One region of the Streptococcus sp. SP8 genome, then DNA from elsewhere that is predicted to be linked to it. Evidence: predicted binding sites of a transcription regulator. Region 1 holds the regulator's gene; each other region holds the start of a gene.
The links. The regulator Rex, encoded in region 1, represses fermentation and respiration genes when NADH is low (regulators of the CRP and FNR family bind a similar motif). The targets are predictions, from matches to a motif close to TTGTGAANTANTTCACAA.

Region 1 (5,554 bases):
GTAATCCGAATCATCCGCAATAGCCAGACAGACGCTGAAGCACAAGCTGAGTTGATGGCTAAGTTCAAGCTCTCTGAACGTCAAAGTCAAGCCATTTTGGACATGCGTCTTCGTCGTTTGACCGGTTTGGAACGAGACAAGATCCAGAGTGAATATGACGACTTGGTTGCCCTGATTGCTGATTTGGCTGATATTTTGGCTAAACCAGAGCGTGTGGCGACTATCATCAAGGAAGAATTAGAAGAAGTCAAACGCAAGTTTGGCGATGCTCGTCGAACTGAGTTGATGGTAGGGGAAGTTCTTTCTCTTGAAGATGAGGACTTGATTGAAGAAACAGATGTCTTAATTACCCTTTCTAATAAAGGATACATCAAACGTTTGGACCAAGCTGAATTTACTGCACAAAAACGTGGTGGACGTGGGGTCCAAGGAACCGGTGTGAAGGACGATGACTTTGTTCGTGAATTGGTTTCTACGAGCACCCATGATCATTTGCTCTTCTTTACCAATAAGGGGCGTGTCTATCGTCTAAAAGGCTATGAGATTCCAGAATATGGTCGGACAGCTAAGGGATTGCCAATTGTCAACCTCCTAAAATTGGACGAAGGTGAATCGATTCAAACCATTATCAATGTGGAGCAAGATCGCAGTGATGAGGCTTATCTCTTCTTTACGACGCGACAAGGTGTAGTTAAGCGCACTAACGTAGCAGAATTTTCAAATATCCGTCAGAACGGTCTGAAAGCTCTGAACCTACGGGACGAGGATGAATTGATCAATGTCTTCCTTACAGATGGCAATACTGATGTCATTATCGGTACCAAATATGGATATTCAGTCCGCTTTAATGAGGCAGTAGTTCGGAATATGGGACGTTCTGCTACAGGTGTACGTGGTGTGAATCTCCGTGATGGAGACAAGGTTGTTGGGGCAAGTGTTATCACCGACCAGGACGAAGTATTGGTCATTACTGAAAAAGGGTATGGTAAGCGGACAATGGCTGGCGAATACCCAACCAAGGGCCGTGGTGGTAAAGGAATCAAAACAGCCAATATTACAGAGAAAAATGGTCCGTTAGCTGGTCTTTTAACCGTTAAAGGGGATGAAGATCTGATGATCATTACCGATACCGGAGTTATGATCCGGACAGGTGTGGCTAACATTTCTCAAACGGGTCGTTCGACTCAGGGTGTGAAAGTCATGAGACTGGATCAGGATGCGAAAATTGTGACCTTTACAACTGTACAAGCTGATGAAAAAGATGAAGAAGTAGTGGAAGAAAACGAATAGATAAGGGGACAGCATGTCACGCAAAAGAAAAAAGAAAAAGAGTTTACGTAATACTCTTATCAACATCGTTGCAACACTTTTGATTATTCTCTCGCTTCTCTTAATTTTCAATGCTCCGATCCGCAATATGATCATGGTTTGGCATACCAACCAATATCAGGTTAGCAAGGTCGATAAAAAGACTATTGATAAAAACAAAGAAGTGAAGACGAGCTTTGATTTCCAACATGTCCAGTCACTCTCGACGGAAGCCGTGATCAATGCCCAATGGCAAGCTCAAAAACTTCCTGTAATTGGGGGGATTTCGATTCCTGAATTGAACATGAACCTTCCAATTTTTAAAGGACTTGAAAACGTAGCCCTTTACTATGGAGCAGGGACTATGAAGGAAAACCAAGTCATGGGACAAGGCAATTATTCTCTTGCTAGTCACCACGTATTTGGCCTTACTGGAGCAAATGCCATGCTGTTCTCACCATTAGAGAAAGCCAAGGCTGGTATGAAGATCTACATCACGGACAAAGAAAAAATCTATACTTATGTCATCTCGTCTGTTGAGACAGTGACTCCAGACCGTGTAGATGTCATTCAAGATCGTGAAGGTGTCAATGAAATCACCTTGGTGACCTGTGAGGATGCTGCAGCGACTTACCGAACGATTGTAAAAGGAAACTTGGAAACCTCTGTTGACTATGACAAGGCTCCAAAGGACATCCTGGATTCATTCAGCAAGTCTTATAATCAAATGCAACTCTAAGAAAATAAAGCCCGAGACAGAGATGTCTGGGCTTTTTCTATGTAGGAAGATAGGAGAAATTCTTGTAAAATTGTAAGAGATTGGTAATATAATGTAAGGAACTTGTCATAATATTGAGGGAAAATCAGTATATAATAGAGGAGAAAGAGTATGATAAGGAGGTAGAATAGTGACAAAAGAGCGAATTTATCATCACTTGCATCATTTCTATAATCTCTTAATAAATGATTTTCCACGAAATGGATTAATTACGAAAGGAATCTACGAAGTAGAGCAAGTCTACCAAACCTTAGAAGCCATTCCTCAGAGTCAGGAGTACTTGATCCGCTGTGAAATTCAACAGTTTTTAAAGGAGCTTGAACAAGTTCAAACAGGTTATCAGATCCGCTTTAATAAAGATGAAGCCTTAGTGTTAGATGATTTGAAGCAAGAAATCGCCTGTAAATAATGAAAGGTCGTTATTTTCTCAATTTATTACGAATTAATAAGTGAGGAGGAAATTATGTACGACATATCATTTATTGAACCATCTTTGCTTCCTAGAGAACGTTTGGTTTCTGAAGGGGTAGATAAGCTGAGTCATCAAGAATTGTTATCCATTCTCTTACGGACAGGCAATAAGCAAAAAAGCGTTTATGAGATTGCACAAGGTCTCTTGAGTTCGGTTAATAGTTTAAAGGAGTTAAGTCAATTAACCCTAGAGGAGCTACAGGAAATATCTGGCATTGGCCGGGTGAAGGCCATCGAACTTCAGGCTGTGATTGAGTTTGGACGAAGGATTCATAAAGATGAATTAATGAGTTCTGAACAGATCATGAGCAGCCAGAAATTGGCCCATAAAATACAACAGGAAATCGGCCATAAGAAACAGGAGCACCTAGTTGCCCTCTATTTAAATACGCAGAATGAAATTATTCATCAACAGACCATTTTTATTGGAACCGTGAATAGAAGTATTGCGGAGCCACGTGAAATCCTGCATTATGCCCTAAAACACATGGCAACCTCCATCATCTTGGCTCACAATCATCCATCTGGTGCTGTGTTCCCCAGTAAAAATGATGATGAAGTCACTCAGCGAGTCTTAGAGGCCTGTGAAGTAATGGGGTTGACCCTATTGGATCATTTGATTGTATCCGAAGAAAACTACTATAGTTATCGAGAAGAAACGGATTATTTGGTATAAAAAAGGTTGGAACCTTCTTGTTCCAACCTTTTTGTTGTTGAAGTATAAGTCTTTATTCTTCGTTTTTACGCATAAAATAAAGAAGTGTTTGCAATTCACTAGTAAGATCGACATATTGGACAACAACCTCTTTAGGAACTGTCAGATGGACTGGAGAAAAGCTTAGAATTCCTTTGACACCAGCATCTACTAAAAGACTAGCAACTTCTTGAGCCTTAACACTTGGAACAGTTAGAATGGCTGTTTGAATGCCTTCTTTTTTGAGATTCTCTTTGATCGTAGAAATCCCATAAATGGGGATCCCATCCTTACTTTTGGTATTAATCAGTTCATGATCATCTACATCAAAAGCCATGACAATTTTCATTTTATTTCGCTCATGGAAACGGTAATTAAGAAGGGCGCTTCCCATATTTCCGATCCCAACAATAGCGACATTAGTAATAGCATTGTCATTTAAAAGATCTGCAAAGAAGTTCATCAGTTTTTTTACATCATAACCAAATCCACGTCTTCCCAATTCACCAAAATAAGAAAAATCTCTGCGAACAGTAGCAGAGTCAATCCCAATTGCATCCGCAATTTGCTTGGAATTGGCGCGCTCTATTTTTTCAGAGTTAAAGCGTTTAAAAATGCGGTAGTAGAGCGATAAGCGTTTTGCTGTTGCGCGTGGAATTGGAGTATTTTTATCATGTTTCACAATATCACAACCTTTCCCTCTTATTGTATAGGAAGATTGTGAAAAAATCAACTATCTTGAACGGTTTTTCAAAAATATTTTTGTCTAAAGAAAAAGCTGATGGTGATGGGAGAGTTCCATCACCATCAGCTTAGTTTTCAGCTTGCTCTACCTTTTTCAAAAAAGCATAGAGCCCATCGACTCTCCCCTTATAGGGGAGTTTTTCACCCTTGTATTCAATGGAAACAATTGAGTAAGAGTCAGGCAGGGTTACACAGCCTGAAAATGCTAGGATGCAGGCTGCAAGGTCGGGATAAGTAGTCATTCGTTCTACTTGGTAAGCGTCGATATAAGTTAGGGTTACCATATTAGACCTCTGTTTTGTTGAAAATTTCTCTTTCGACAAGACTATCCATTAGGAAATAAAATTTTTGTTGGATAATGTCATTTTCTGGATTTTTAAAGATATTCACCAGACGAAGTCCAGACTTATCTGTAATATTGATTTTAAAACCTGTGAGGTCTTTGTTGAAGATAATTTTAAGCAAGAAGCCTTCACCGCTATTTGGAACAGCTTCGAGCAAACGATTTAACTCGTAATTTCCAACTTTTGTAACAGCAAATGTATTGTCACGTAAGGTATATTTTTTAACATTTGGGTGTAGACTATAGGTATATTTGCAGTCTTTCAATGAAACACTTGTTTCAAAAGCCATATTGTTCTCCTATGATAAAATTTCTTTAAGTTTTGAGAGGAAGTCTTGAACCTCCTCTACGGTATTGAGTTCTGAAAAACTAATTCGAAGGGATTCTTTTAGGCGTGAGCTATCTTTTCCATAGAGCGCCTCAAGGACATGGCTGGGTTGAACTGTACCGGCGGTACAAGCAGAACCTGTAGAGACAGAAATTCCAGCAAGATCGAGTCGCATCAATAATACATCATTTTGGACACCCGGAAAGCCAAGGTTCCAAACAAATGGAAGATGATCGTCATTCGCATTTACGTAGTAGTCGTAGGCTGCTAAACCATTGACTAGTTCCTGGCCAAGTTTTTGAACCTGGTTGAAATTTTCTTCTTGATGAAGTGTAGCTTGCTGAAGCGCAGTTGCCATCCCGACAATAGAAATGAGATTTTCCGTGCTGGCTCTCATCTTACTTTCCTGATCCCCACCATGGATGAGATTATCAAAGTCTGGGACAGCTGCATAAAGGAAACCAACTCCCTTTGGTCCATGGAATTTGTGGGCAGAAGCACTGAGAAAATCAATTCCCAACTCTTCGGGATAGACAGGGACCTTTCCGATTGCTTGGACAGCATCAACGTGAAAGGCAGCTGGATGATCTTTTAAGAGTTCTCCGATTTCTTTAATCGGTAGAAGATCGCCAGTCTCGTTATTGGCAAACATGGTAGAGACAAGAATAGTATCCGGTCTAAGAGCGGCCTTGATATCACTAGCCAGAATGCGTCCAACTCTTGGTTGGACGATCGTAACTTCAAAACCGAAACGTTCTACAAGATATTCGATGGGTTCTAGAACCGCATGGTGTTCCAAAGCGGTCGTAATGATGTGTTTGCCATCTGCTTGGTGTTTCAAGCAGTAGCCTTTTATAACGGTATTATTACTTTCTGATCCACCTGAAG
Region 2 (5,554 bases), on a different contig from region 1:
CAGGAATCATCAACAAGAGGGCTGCAGGAATGGCGATACGAAGACCTTGAAGAAGAAGGGCCACAAAGTGAGCGCGTTCTACACCTTTGATATCCCCTTTTCTAGCAGCAGCGTCGGCAGTGTGAACCAAACCAACGGAAAGGGTACGGACGATCATGGTCAAGAAAAGACCAGCAACTGCAAGTGGAATAGCGACACTTTGAGCGACAACGATTCCTTTTGTACTGAAGTCTCCCCCAAGTACCATGATGATGGCAGCAGCGACAGATGCAAGGGCAGCATCGGGTGCAACTGCGGCACCAATGTTTGCCCAGCCAAGTGCAATAAATTGAAGTGAACCACCAAGCATAATGCCAGCAGTCAAATTACCTGTTACCAAACCGATTAAGGTACAAGCAACAAGGGGTTGGTGGAATTGGAATTGGTCAAGGATACCTTCAAGACCTGCTAAGAAGGCAACAACGACCACTAATACCATAGAAATAATAGACATGTTTAAAATCCTTTCGTAAGTAATCGATTATTGAACGTTAGCTTTGTTAATTAAGTCAAACAAATCTTTCTTAGAGTCATTTGGTACTTTACGGACGTCAAATTCAACTCCAAGATCACGCATTTTTTCAAATGTAGCCACGTCATCTTTATCCATTGACAACACATTGTTCACCATGGTTTTACCAGTTGAGTGGGCCATTGAACCAACGTTCAAGGTTTTAATCGGAACACCACCTTCAATGGCGCGAAGAGCATCTTGAGGTGTTTCAAATAAGATCAAAGCATGGGTATTTCCAAAACGTGGATCTTTTGCAACGTCGATCAATTTTTGAATTGGGACAACGTTTGCTTTCACACCATTTGGTGCCGCTTGTTTGATCAATTCCTTACGGAGTTCATCTTTGGCAACAGAATCTGAAGCAACAATGATCCGATCGGCTTTTGAATCAGGTGTCCAAGCAGTTGCGACTTGTCCATGAAGAAGACGTGTATCTAAGCGGGCAAGGTTAATCTTGAGTTTTCCATCTCCGATAACTGTTCCTTCTGGAATAGCAGCTTGGACTACAGGAGCAGCAGCGGCTGTACTAGCTTCTTCAACAGGATTCAATTCTTCTGGAAGGGCTTTGACACCGTCTTTTGCTTCCTTGATGATGTTTGCAGCGACTTGATCAACGCCGGCATTTGCATCCATCAAACGTTCTGTATAAGCTTGAATCAACATCGGAAGGTTCAATCCTGTGATGATCGCAAATTTACGATCTGGATTTTCTCCCATGACGCGACTTGCTTGGTTAAATGGAGAACCACTCCAAAGGTCAGCCAAAACCAAGACTTCATCTTCTGCATCAAATGCGGCAACAGCTGCATTAAATTTAGCATAGAGATCATCCGGGCCTTCACTTGGCATGAACGTAACCACTTGAACTTTCTCTTGATCCCCAAAGATCATCGAGCCGGATTGGTGGATTCCAGCTGCAAATTCACCGTGGCTAGCAATAATGATACCAATACTCATTATTGACATTCCTCCTTATAAAATTTGTTTGACTTTCAGTTTAAGAAAACTTTAAGCTACTTTATTATAAATCGTTTCCACACTTAAGTCAATTTTTCTATCAAAATCTCGATGTAAAAACATTGATTTATTATATTAAACTATCGTTAGATAGAAAAAGAATGCTCTTGAATGCATTTTGTTTATTACTTGTTGATGCTTAAAAAATCAATAATAGATATGTTTTATAGGATTTTGTTCTCAATGAAAAGATTCCGACAATCAAACGATATTCTCGAAAACAAAAATAAATATATAATAAATTGTAAAATAGAGTGATTGAGAGCACTCAAAAAAGACTAGCCCAGTTGGGCTAGTCCTGTAGGTTCAGTTGTTTAGTTTGTAAAGTCAAGTACCATACGTCCTTGAATGGTTCCGGCTTCCATTTCGTCAAAGACTTTGACAGCATCTTCTACTGGACGTTTTTGAACGACAGGGACTACCAAGCCTTCTGCACCAAATTGGAAAGCTTCTTCCAAGTCTTTACGAGTTCCTACAAGAGAACCAATGACTTGGATACCATCTAATACAGTTTTCACAATGCTGAGGTCCATCATTTCAGAAGGAAGACCAACTGCGACAACGCGGCCACCAGCACGAACAGAATCTACTGCTTGGTTGAAAGCTACTTTAGAAACGGCTGTTACGACAGCAGAGTGAGCTCCACCGTTTGTTTTTTCTTTGATCAATCCTGGGACATCTTCGACTTCGCGACCGTTGATGACAAAGTCTGCACCAACTTCTTTCGCCAATTCTAGTTTATCATTGTTGATATCGACAGCGATGACATGTGCGTTGAAGACTTTCTTAGCATATTGAACAGCCAAGTTTCCTAGTCCACCAGCTCCATAGATAACGATCCATTGTCCTGGTTCAGCTTTGGCTTCTTTGATGGCTTTGTAAGTTGTAACACCTGCACACGTAATAGAAGAAGCTTGAGCTGGATCTAATCCTTCCGGTACTTTCACTGCGTAATCTGCAGTAACGATACATTGTTCAGCCATTCCTCCATCAACAGAGTAACCAGCATTTTTTACAGTACGGCAAAGAGTTTCGCGACCAGTTGTACAGTATTCACAAGTTCCACATCCTTCGAAGAACCATGCGACACTGACACGATCCCCAACTTTTAGGCTCTTGACATCTGGAGCAACTTCTTTAACAATACCGATTCCTTCGTGTCCAAGAACACGGCCTGGAACTTTACCGAAGTCCCCGTGAGCAACGTGCAAGTCAGTGTGGCAGACACCACAGTATTCGATTTGAACAAGTGCTTCCCCTGTTTCAAGTGGACGCATGTCTTTGTTTGCAACGATTTCAACACCAGTACCTTCTGGATTTACAACAACAGCTTTCATTTTGTTCCTCCTTAAGTGAACGAGAAGCGATTTAGTTTTTTGAAAGCGCTTCTTTAATAACTATGTTAATAATATCACAAACCAGATGGCAAGGCAATGAAAAAAATGGAAAAATAGGAAGGTATTGATTAACTGATTAAGGATTTAGCTCAGAAAAAGACATGAGGGATAGCTCATGTCTATTAGTATTATAAGAATAATTGAATGAGTTGTCGCGCGACACCATCTTCGTTATTCGTGAAATCTGTGACGGAGTCTGCATAAGGGAGAAGGACGGAGCTGGCATTTTTCATGGCGTATCCATGACCAGCTAGTGCTAGCATGTCGGTATCGTTGTGCTCGTCTCCAAAGGCAATCAAATCCTTCTGATCCATATTGAGTTTATCCAGAAGGTAGGTCAGAGCAGAAGCTTTGGTCACATTTTTTGGATTGCATTCCAGAATATTTAAGGGACCACCCCAAGTATTGATAGACAGATTGTAGTCATAATGCCGATTCATTTCATCTGCCAGAGCATATTTGTCTTCCGCTTTCGTTTGAAAGAGGATACAGTTTGGGTCGCTCGTTACCCGTTCGGGGTTGAATTGATTTTCTGGTTGGAAAGCCTCAATACCGAATAATTTAGGATCTGCGACGTGCTCATTGGGATCGGTAATAAAGAATTTATTGCGGTATTCGCCTGCTATAAAGTCCGCTTGGATGGTGTCTCGGTTGGCGACCATATCTAGCAGGTATTTTTTATCTAAAGTCAAACATTGTTCATCCACCCATTTTTTCTCTGGGAGATGCGTAAGGGAGCCGTTAAAATTGATCATCGGAGTATCTAGCTCTAGTTGTTTGTAGTAGGTATGTGCCATACGGTAGGGGCGGCCTGTTGTAATAATGACTTTATGGCCAAGAGCACTAATTTTTTTAATGGTCTCAATGGTAAAGTCGCTCAATTTGCTTTCGGAATTCAAGAGAGTGCCGTCTAGATCTAGAGCGATCATCTTTTTATGCATATTTCAGTTCCTTTCGAGAAGAATGAGACCATTATATCAGAAAAATCGGAAAAGCGCTCAAAAATCGAGAAGAGAAGCGGGATTTCTTGAAAGACGAAAGATCTTTTGGTAGAATAGATATAACGTTCGCAAATTGATTGGGAGCGAGAATGATGAAAAAGGAGTTTATTCTGAAATGGATAAGTTTTTTAAACTTTCAGAACATGGAACCACTGTTCGGACAGAGGTTCTTGCTGGTTTGACAACCTTTTTTGCGATGAGTTATATCCTCTTCGTAAACCCTCAAATGTTGTCACAAACAGGTATGCCAGCTCAAGGAGTCTTCCTTGCAACGATTATTGGATCCGTTGTCGGGACCTTGATGATGGCTTTTTATGCCAATTTACCTTATGCACAAGCACCTGGGATGGGCTTGAATGCCTTCTTTACCTTTACAGTTGTATTTGGTATGGGATACTCATGGCAGGAAGCTTTGGGAATGGTCTTCATTTGTGGTGTGATTTCATTGATTATCACATTGACAAAAGTTCGGAAGATGATCATCGAATCGATTCCGACTGCTCTTCGCTCTGCTATTTCTGCGGGGATCGGGATTTTCTTGGCCTATGTTGGGATTAAGAATGCAGGATTTTTAAAATTCACGATTGACCCTCATACCTATACAGTGGTTGGAGAAGGAGCAGATAAGGCGAATGCAACGATCTCAGCCAATGCATCTGCTGTTCCTGGATTGGTTGATTTTAACAATCCGTCGGTCCTCTTGGCTCTTGTTGGTCTTGCAATTACTATTTTCTTTGTTGTCAAAGGGATTAAGGGAGGGATTATCCTTTCTATCTTAGTAACGACTGTGCTTGGAATTCTCATCCATGTGGTTGATATCACTAAAATTGACTTTGCAAGTAACCATCTAGGAGCGGCCTTTAATGATTTAGGCACGATCTTTGGTCAAGCTTTGGGATCGAAAGGATTGGGATCTTTGATTTCCAATACGTCTCGTTTGCCTGAGACCTTAATGGCCATCTTAGCCTTCTCCTTGACTGATATTTTTGATACAATCGGAACGTTGATCGGTACGGGTGAAAAAGTTGGGATTGTTGCGACAAATGGGGAAAACCATCAATCAGCGAAATTAGATAAGGCCCTCTATTCAGACCTTGTAGCGACTTCAGTCGGAGCTATTGCAGGAACTTCAAACGTAACGACGTATGTTGAATCTGCAGCTGGTATTGGAGCTGGTGGACGCACTGGTCTGACAGCCTTGGTTGTAGCGATTTGTTTTGCTATTTCAAGTCTCTTTAGTCCTTTGTTGGCGATTGTACCGACCGCTGCTACAGCTCCAATTTTGATTGTTGTTGGGATCATGATGTTGAGTGGCTTGAAAAATATCCATTGGGAAGATATGTCAGAAGCAGTTCCTGCCTTCTTCACCTCTATCTTTATGGGCTTCAGCTACTCGATTACTCAAGGGATCGCTGCTGGATTTATCACCTATAGCTTGGTGAAAGTGGTTAAAGGACAAGCCAAAGAAGTGCACAGCATGATTTGGATCCTAGATGTTCTCTTTATTTTAAACTACGTTAGCATGGCCTTGAATTAAGCATCAGGAAAGTGCCAAAAAGGAATGGGAGTTGTCTCCCATTCCTTTC
Region 3 (5,554 bases), 180 kb from region 1:
AAATGCTTGACAAGGGAATCCCCCACAGATGATATCGACTTTCCCTCTAAGTTTTTTAAATTCGTCATCTGAAACATCTCGTATGTCATGAAATTCAATTTCTCCTTCCGTTTGAAAAATGGACTTATAAGATTCTCTAGCAAATTTATCAATCTCACAAAACCCAATACACTCGTGTCCGACACTTTCCATTCCAAGTCGAAAGCCACCGATACCTGAAAATAAATCAATAAATCTCAATTCTTTATCACCTCCTCCTGATCGACTATCAATGTACAAAGTGTCACACCACTTGAAATTAAAATAAGAATGGCTAATACCCACTCGATTGGCGACATTTAACCACCTCCTTTTCTAACACGGTTATTCCAAACGGAATATAGGCCGTTAAACACAAATTCAGCAAGCACTTCCGCACGTCTAACAAAGCGGACATTATCTAGAGCATACTGATAGATTCTCTCAAAATCAGTCATAGCAATTTCACTGGCTGTTTCAGAAAAACCTTCTCGTCTAAATTGATCTTGTACCAATCCCCAAATATAATCTTGATCATATTTTGTGACCTTTTCTACTTTTCTTTTCAAGATAGGTTGAGTATACCTCTCCTCCTCATCCTCAATAAATAAAGAATCAGTCTCACTATATTTAGTCTCACTAACTTCAGTCTCACTAGGGGCTGAATGTGAGACGGGGGCCGTTTCATTTTCATCCTGCCCTAGTCTTTTTTTAACACTAGGCCTGTTTGAATTAGCTACTGGGGTAGAAGACAATTCCCCTAAATAAATCTTATTAGCAAGTCTCCCTTTCTCACTTGAAGACTGTTGAACTTCATCAATTAAGTCATATTCTTTAAGAATTTTTTTGATAGACAGTAATTTTGACTTAGAACAACCTAACAACTTCATCAGTTTAGAATTAGAAAATACTAAATAAACCGCCCCTTCTTCATCTATCCAACCACGACTGAGAGATAATTCTAAACGATCTTTTAAAATAGAATAAGCCACCTTTACTTCTAGTTTCATATCCATATATTTTTCATCCTCAAAAAGAATTTTAGGTAATTTATAATACCGTTCTGAAGTATGGTATTGATTTGCGGTAATTCGTTTCATAGAGCTCCTCCTAGTTCTTTGAGTATTAAATCTCCACTTGATTCCAATCGAACCAAGCCACTTTTTTCTAATTCTGCCATAAGAGAGATGGCTTCAACAATATCAATTCCCATTTCACGTACTAAAAATGAAATGACAATATAGCGTGATGATTGTAATTCTTTTGTCATTTTCCCTCCTGAAAATAAAAAAAGGAGAACAATATTCAATTGTTCTCCACGATAAATTTGTTAAAAAGAAAAACCCTGCCAAATTAATTTTTGGTAGGGTTTTTGGTAGGAAACTAAATTAATTTATCAGTTTCTAAAATGTGTTCACGATTCTAAAAGGCTGATACTATAGTATTCCGAATTCTAATTGGTATATGCCTCTTATTTAAGAGTAACTGAAGCTCCAGCTTCTTCCAATTTAGCTTTGATTTCTTCAGCTTCAGCTGTAGCAACACCTTCTTTGATAACACCAGGTGCACCATCAACAAGTTCTTTAGCTTCTTTAAGACCAAGACCAGTGATTTCACGTACAACTTTGATAACGCCGACTTTCTTGTCGCCTGCAGATGTCAATTCGATATCGAATGAATCTTTAGCAGCACCTGCGTCAGCAGCACCAGCTGCAGCAACAGCTACAGGAGCAGCTGCAGTTACACCAAATTCTTCTTCGATAGCTTTTACAAGGTCGTTCAATTCAAGGATTGAAGCTTCTTTAATTTCAGCAATAATGTTTTCAATGTTCAATGCCATTGTTATTTCCTCCAAATAAGTTTTAATTTTATATTTTTATTTTTTTGTAGCTAGGCTACGCTGCGTAGCTTAAGATTAAGCTGCGTCTTCTTTGTTGTCTGCAACCGCTTTGACTGCAAGAGCAACGTTGCGCACTGGCGCTTGAAGTACAGAAAGGAGCATAGAAAGAAGTCCTTCGCGGTTTGGAAGAGTTGCAAGTGCAAGAATCTCTTCTTTAGATGCGACAGCGCCTTCGATTGCACCACCTTTGATTTCAAGTGCTTCAGCGTCTTTTGCAAAATCGTTTAAGATTTTCGCAGGTGCGATAACATCTTCGTTAGAAAATGCTACTGCAGAAGGTCCAACGAATACAGATGCAAGATCTTCAAGACCAGCTTTTTCAGCTGCACGACGCAAGATTGAGTTTTTGATAACTTTAAACTCAACTTCGCTTCCGCGAAGGTTGCGACGGAGAACTGTATCTTGCTCAACTGTCAAACCGCGAGAATCTACAACGACGATTGATGCAGCAGCTTTCATTTTTTCAGCTACTACGTCAACAAGTTCCGCTTTTTTAGCAATAATTGCTTCACTCATTAGTGTGTTCACCTCCGTAATTATTTTGCTTGGGGAATTTTTCCAAAAGAAAAACGCGCCCAAACCTAGACACGAAAGTACAATACGCTTCTTTTAATTGATACGTTTTGTCCTCGGTAGGATCTTTATGAGTCGAGCTCCCCTACTGTCTTAGGCAGTTTTTTCAAACCGTAGATTAGTTTATCATATATAAAAAAAGAATGCAAGTACTTTTGCAAACTTTTTTTATATTTTTTAATCGTTGTAGAGGCTCTTGATATTATTCAACCAAGCATAGGCTAGTCCCATTAAGACTCCTCCTCCTACCCAGTTGGCAAAAAAGGTGACGCTATAATGACGTAAAATATTTAAAAACTCAAAATGTGGCAATTGGCTAGAAACTGAATTAAAGCTCAATAATGAGAAAGAAGCAAAGTTTGCAGCCAAGTGTTCGTTGGTCATAAAGACAAACATATAGATAGCTGAGAGTGCTAAGAGCACCTTGGCTGTTTCATCTTTGAAATATAGATAAGAAAGAATAGCAATATTTACAAAGATATTGGCAATAACGCCTTCAAAGAAAACTACTTGATTGCTACGTTGTAGTTTATTTTCTGCTACCGTGGCTAGGAAACCTTTTGGATCGATATGTGCGAAGGCAGTTGTTTGATTGAAAAGAAAAGCGACGATTAAAGCACCAATTAAATTAAAGAAGGTACAATAAAGAAGAATTTCCAGAGCTTTCTTCCAATGAATCTTCTTTAGATAGGTACCCGCCGTCAAATACATCATATTTGAGGTGGTTAATTCCGCATTTAAAAATAAGAGGTAAACCAAGCCCCAGGCAAAGATGAATGGAAATAGAAAACGACCCAATCCAGGTACAAAGGTATTTAATAAGTCAGCTGCAACTGCTCCGACCGCCGTACTTAAAGTAAGAAATCCTCCAGCAAAAATAGAACGGACTGCATAGCGCGTTTTAGATTTCTGATAGAGATCCTCTTTCTTATTACACGCCGCTCCTACTTTTTGAATGAAATTAGATTCAGACATAATATTCTCCTTATATAATGTTTGTGAATAAAATCATTATATCATAGAGAGAAAAGTTTGAAAAGGTTTTCAGGAAGAATTCTTAACTTTTCATCATATACGTTTTATATCGAATATCAGTGTTTGCTAAAAACAACAAAAAAACAGGCAGATGCCTGTTTTAGTTTTAATAATTCAAACGGTTCGCCCAAGCGATATCCAAATTCAAGATTTCTTGTGAAGTGAACTGTTGACGATATGGATTGTATACCGAACCTGTAATACCACCTTGAACATTTGGTGAATCATATTGAGTCAAATTATAGGTTTCAATGATATTATTGAGCTTTGCGTAGTAGCTAGTATCTGTCGCATAAACACCTGTCAAAGCAGCTGTTGCGTCTTGATAACTTGATGTGTTACTCTTCCAAGCACCTGCAAAATGTCCTTGTTTCAAAACTGCTACATAGTCTTGCAATGATTCATAGTAAGATGGGTATGAACGGAAAGCATCATTAATCGTATACGCGTTTCCAGCACCATCATCTTCCCAAGTTTGCATCACTGCAGATTGCCCAGCATAACTTCCTTTAATTCCAAAAAGGTTGTAATGTGGATAAGAAGCCAAACCAGACTGTCCTGATCCACTTTCCAAGATCGCTTGTGCAATCATAACGGAAGCATAAAGGTCATTCTCTTGACCGAGCTGACGAGCTGACTCACCAATTTGTGAGATGAAAGCTTCAGTAGGGTCTGAATAAGCTTGGTAAGTTCCATCATTAGCACCAACTGATGTGACGTGCTCGCTCATAGCAGCAGCAAATGTCCCCACTGCTAATACAGAAACGAACAAACCAAATAATTTCGTTTTATTCCGTATTTTCTTTTTCATAATACAATTTATCTCCAATTAATTTTTTATCATCTTTTATCTTTATAGAGATTATACCATATAAATAGAAGAAAACAAAGGCACTTATATTACACTTGTATTACAATTGCGAGATAAATCCAAAACAAAAATGACATTTTCATGTCATTTCAATTTATTTCGTAAAACGCATTTTCTAAAATAGCAACCCATGACTTCTCTAATCCTTCCCGGGTTACAGAAGAAAAGACGATAAAGGTGTCAGCTGGATCAAAATCTAGTTTTTTCTTGATGATCGATTCGTGTTTGTTCCATTTTCCACGTGGAATCTTATCTGCCTTGGTAGCAACTAAGATCACAGGAATCTCATAATATTTTAAGAATTCATACATCTGAACATCATCTGCTGAAGGTTCGTGGCGAAAATCGACTAGGCTAACGACTGCTTTTAAATTCTCCCGGCTGGTGAGATATTCTTCGATCATCCGCCCCCACTTCTCGCGCTCTTTTTTAGAGACACGTGCATAGCCATAACCAGGTACGTCTACCAAACGGAGTTTATCATCGATATTGAAGAAATTGAGCAATTGGGTTTTACCTGGTTTCCCAGATGTTCTGGCCAGGTTTTTTCGATTTAAGAGAGTATTAATAAAAGAAGACTTGCCGACATTGGATCGACCGGCAAGTGCAACTTCTGGAATCTCATCTTGAGGATAATGACTCTTATTTGCAGCGCTTAAGAGGATATCCGCATTATGTGTGTTAATTTCCATATTTTATCTTTCTAGGCTGTTTCGAGAATGGGTTTTTCAGTTCCATCTACAGCTTCTTTTGTAATTCGAACAAGTTTGACATCTTCTTGACTTGGAATTTCAAACATGACATCCATCATGGTTTCTTCGATAATCGAACGAAGTCCACGAGCTCCTGTTTTTCTTTCGATGGCTTTATTAGCAATCTCTTGAAGAGCTTCATCATCGAATTCCAATTCAACGTTATCATAAGAGAGCAAGGTTTGGTATTGTTTTACCAAGGCATTGCGTGGCTCTTTCAAGATACGGACAAGGTCGTCAACTGTCAATTGCTCAAGAGCAGCAAAGACTGGAAGACGTCCGATCAATTCTGGGATAATCCCGAATTTTTGAATATCTTCTGCCACGATTTCTTGCATGTAAGAGCTTGATTCATCAATAGCTTTATTGTTTTTACCGAAACCGATGACTTTTTCACCGAGACGT

Region 2: the regulator Rex is predicted to act here: its motif matches at 2,970-2,987, upstream of adhP (alcohol dehydrogenase AdhP).
Region 3: the regulator Rex is predicted to act here: its motif matches at 3,488-3,505, upstream of PCY11_RS00030 (formate/nitrite transporter family protein).

The regions. Positions count from the first base shown of each region.
Region 1 is NZ_JAQFJL010000001.1:187,341-192,894, reverse strand. Features, by position in the region: gene gyrA (DNA gyrase subunit A) at 1-1,290, shown strand, start outside; gene PCY11_RS00910 (class A sortase) at 1,304-2,047, shown strand; gene PCY11_RS00905 (porphobilinogen deaminase) at 2,217-2,495, shown strand; gene radC (DNA repair protein RadC) at 2,550-3,233, shown strand; gene PCY11_RS00895 (redox-sensing transcriptional repressor Rex) at 3,286-3,933, opposite strand; gene PCY11_RS00890 (DUF4649 family protein) at 4,064-4,279, opposite strand; gene PCY11_RS00885 (DUF1831 domain-containing protein) at 4,281-4,628, opposite strand; gene PCY11_RS00880 (cysteine desulfurase family protein) at 4,638-5,554, opposite strand, start outside.
Region 2 is NZ_JAQFJL010000008.1:15,853-21,406, forward strand. Features, by position in the region: gene PCY11_RS06730 (PTS mannose/fructose/sorbose transporter subunit IIC) at 1-493, opposite strand, end outside; gene PCY11_RS06735 (PTS sugar transporter subunit IIB) at 521-1,510, opposite strand; gene adhP (alcohol dehydrogenase AdhP) at 1,885-2,907, opposite strand; gene PCY11_RS06745 (Cof-type HAD-IIB family hydrolase) at 3,096-3,908, opposite strand; gene PCY11_RS06750 (NCS2 family permease) at 4,084-5,505, shown strand.
Region 3 is NZ_JAQFJL010000001.1:7,151-12,704, reverse strand. Features, by position in the region: gene dcm (DNA (cytosine-5-)-methyltransferase) at 1-240, opposite strand, end outside; gene PCY11_RS00050 (replication initiator protein A) at 339-1,118, opposite strand; gene PCY11_RS00045 (hypothetical protein) at 1,115-1,288, opposite strand; gene rplL (50S ribosomal protein L7/L12) at 1,490-1,858, opposite strand; gene rplJ (50S ribosomal protein L10) at 1,934-2,434, opposite strand; ribosomal protein L10 leader region at 2,473-2,607, opposite strand; gene PCY11_RS00030 (formate/nitrite transporter family protein) at 2,669-3,466, opposite strand; gene PCY11_RS00025 (glucosaminidase domain-containing protein) at 3,633-4,337, opposite strand; gene yihA (ribosome biogenesis GTP-binding protein YihA/YsxC) at 4,487-5,089, opposite strand; gene clpX (ATP-dependent Clp protease ATP-binding subunit ClpX) at 5,101-5,554, opposite strand, start outside.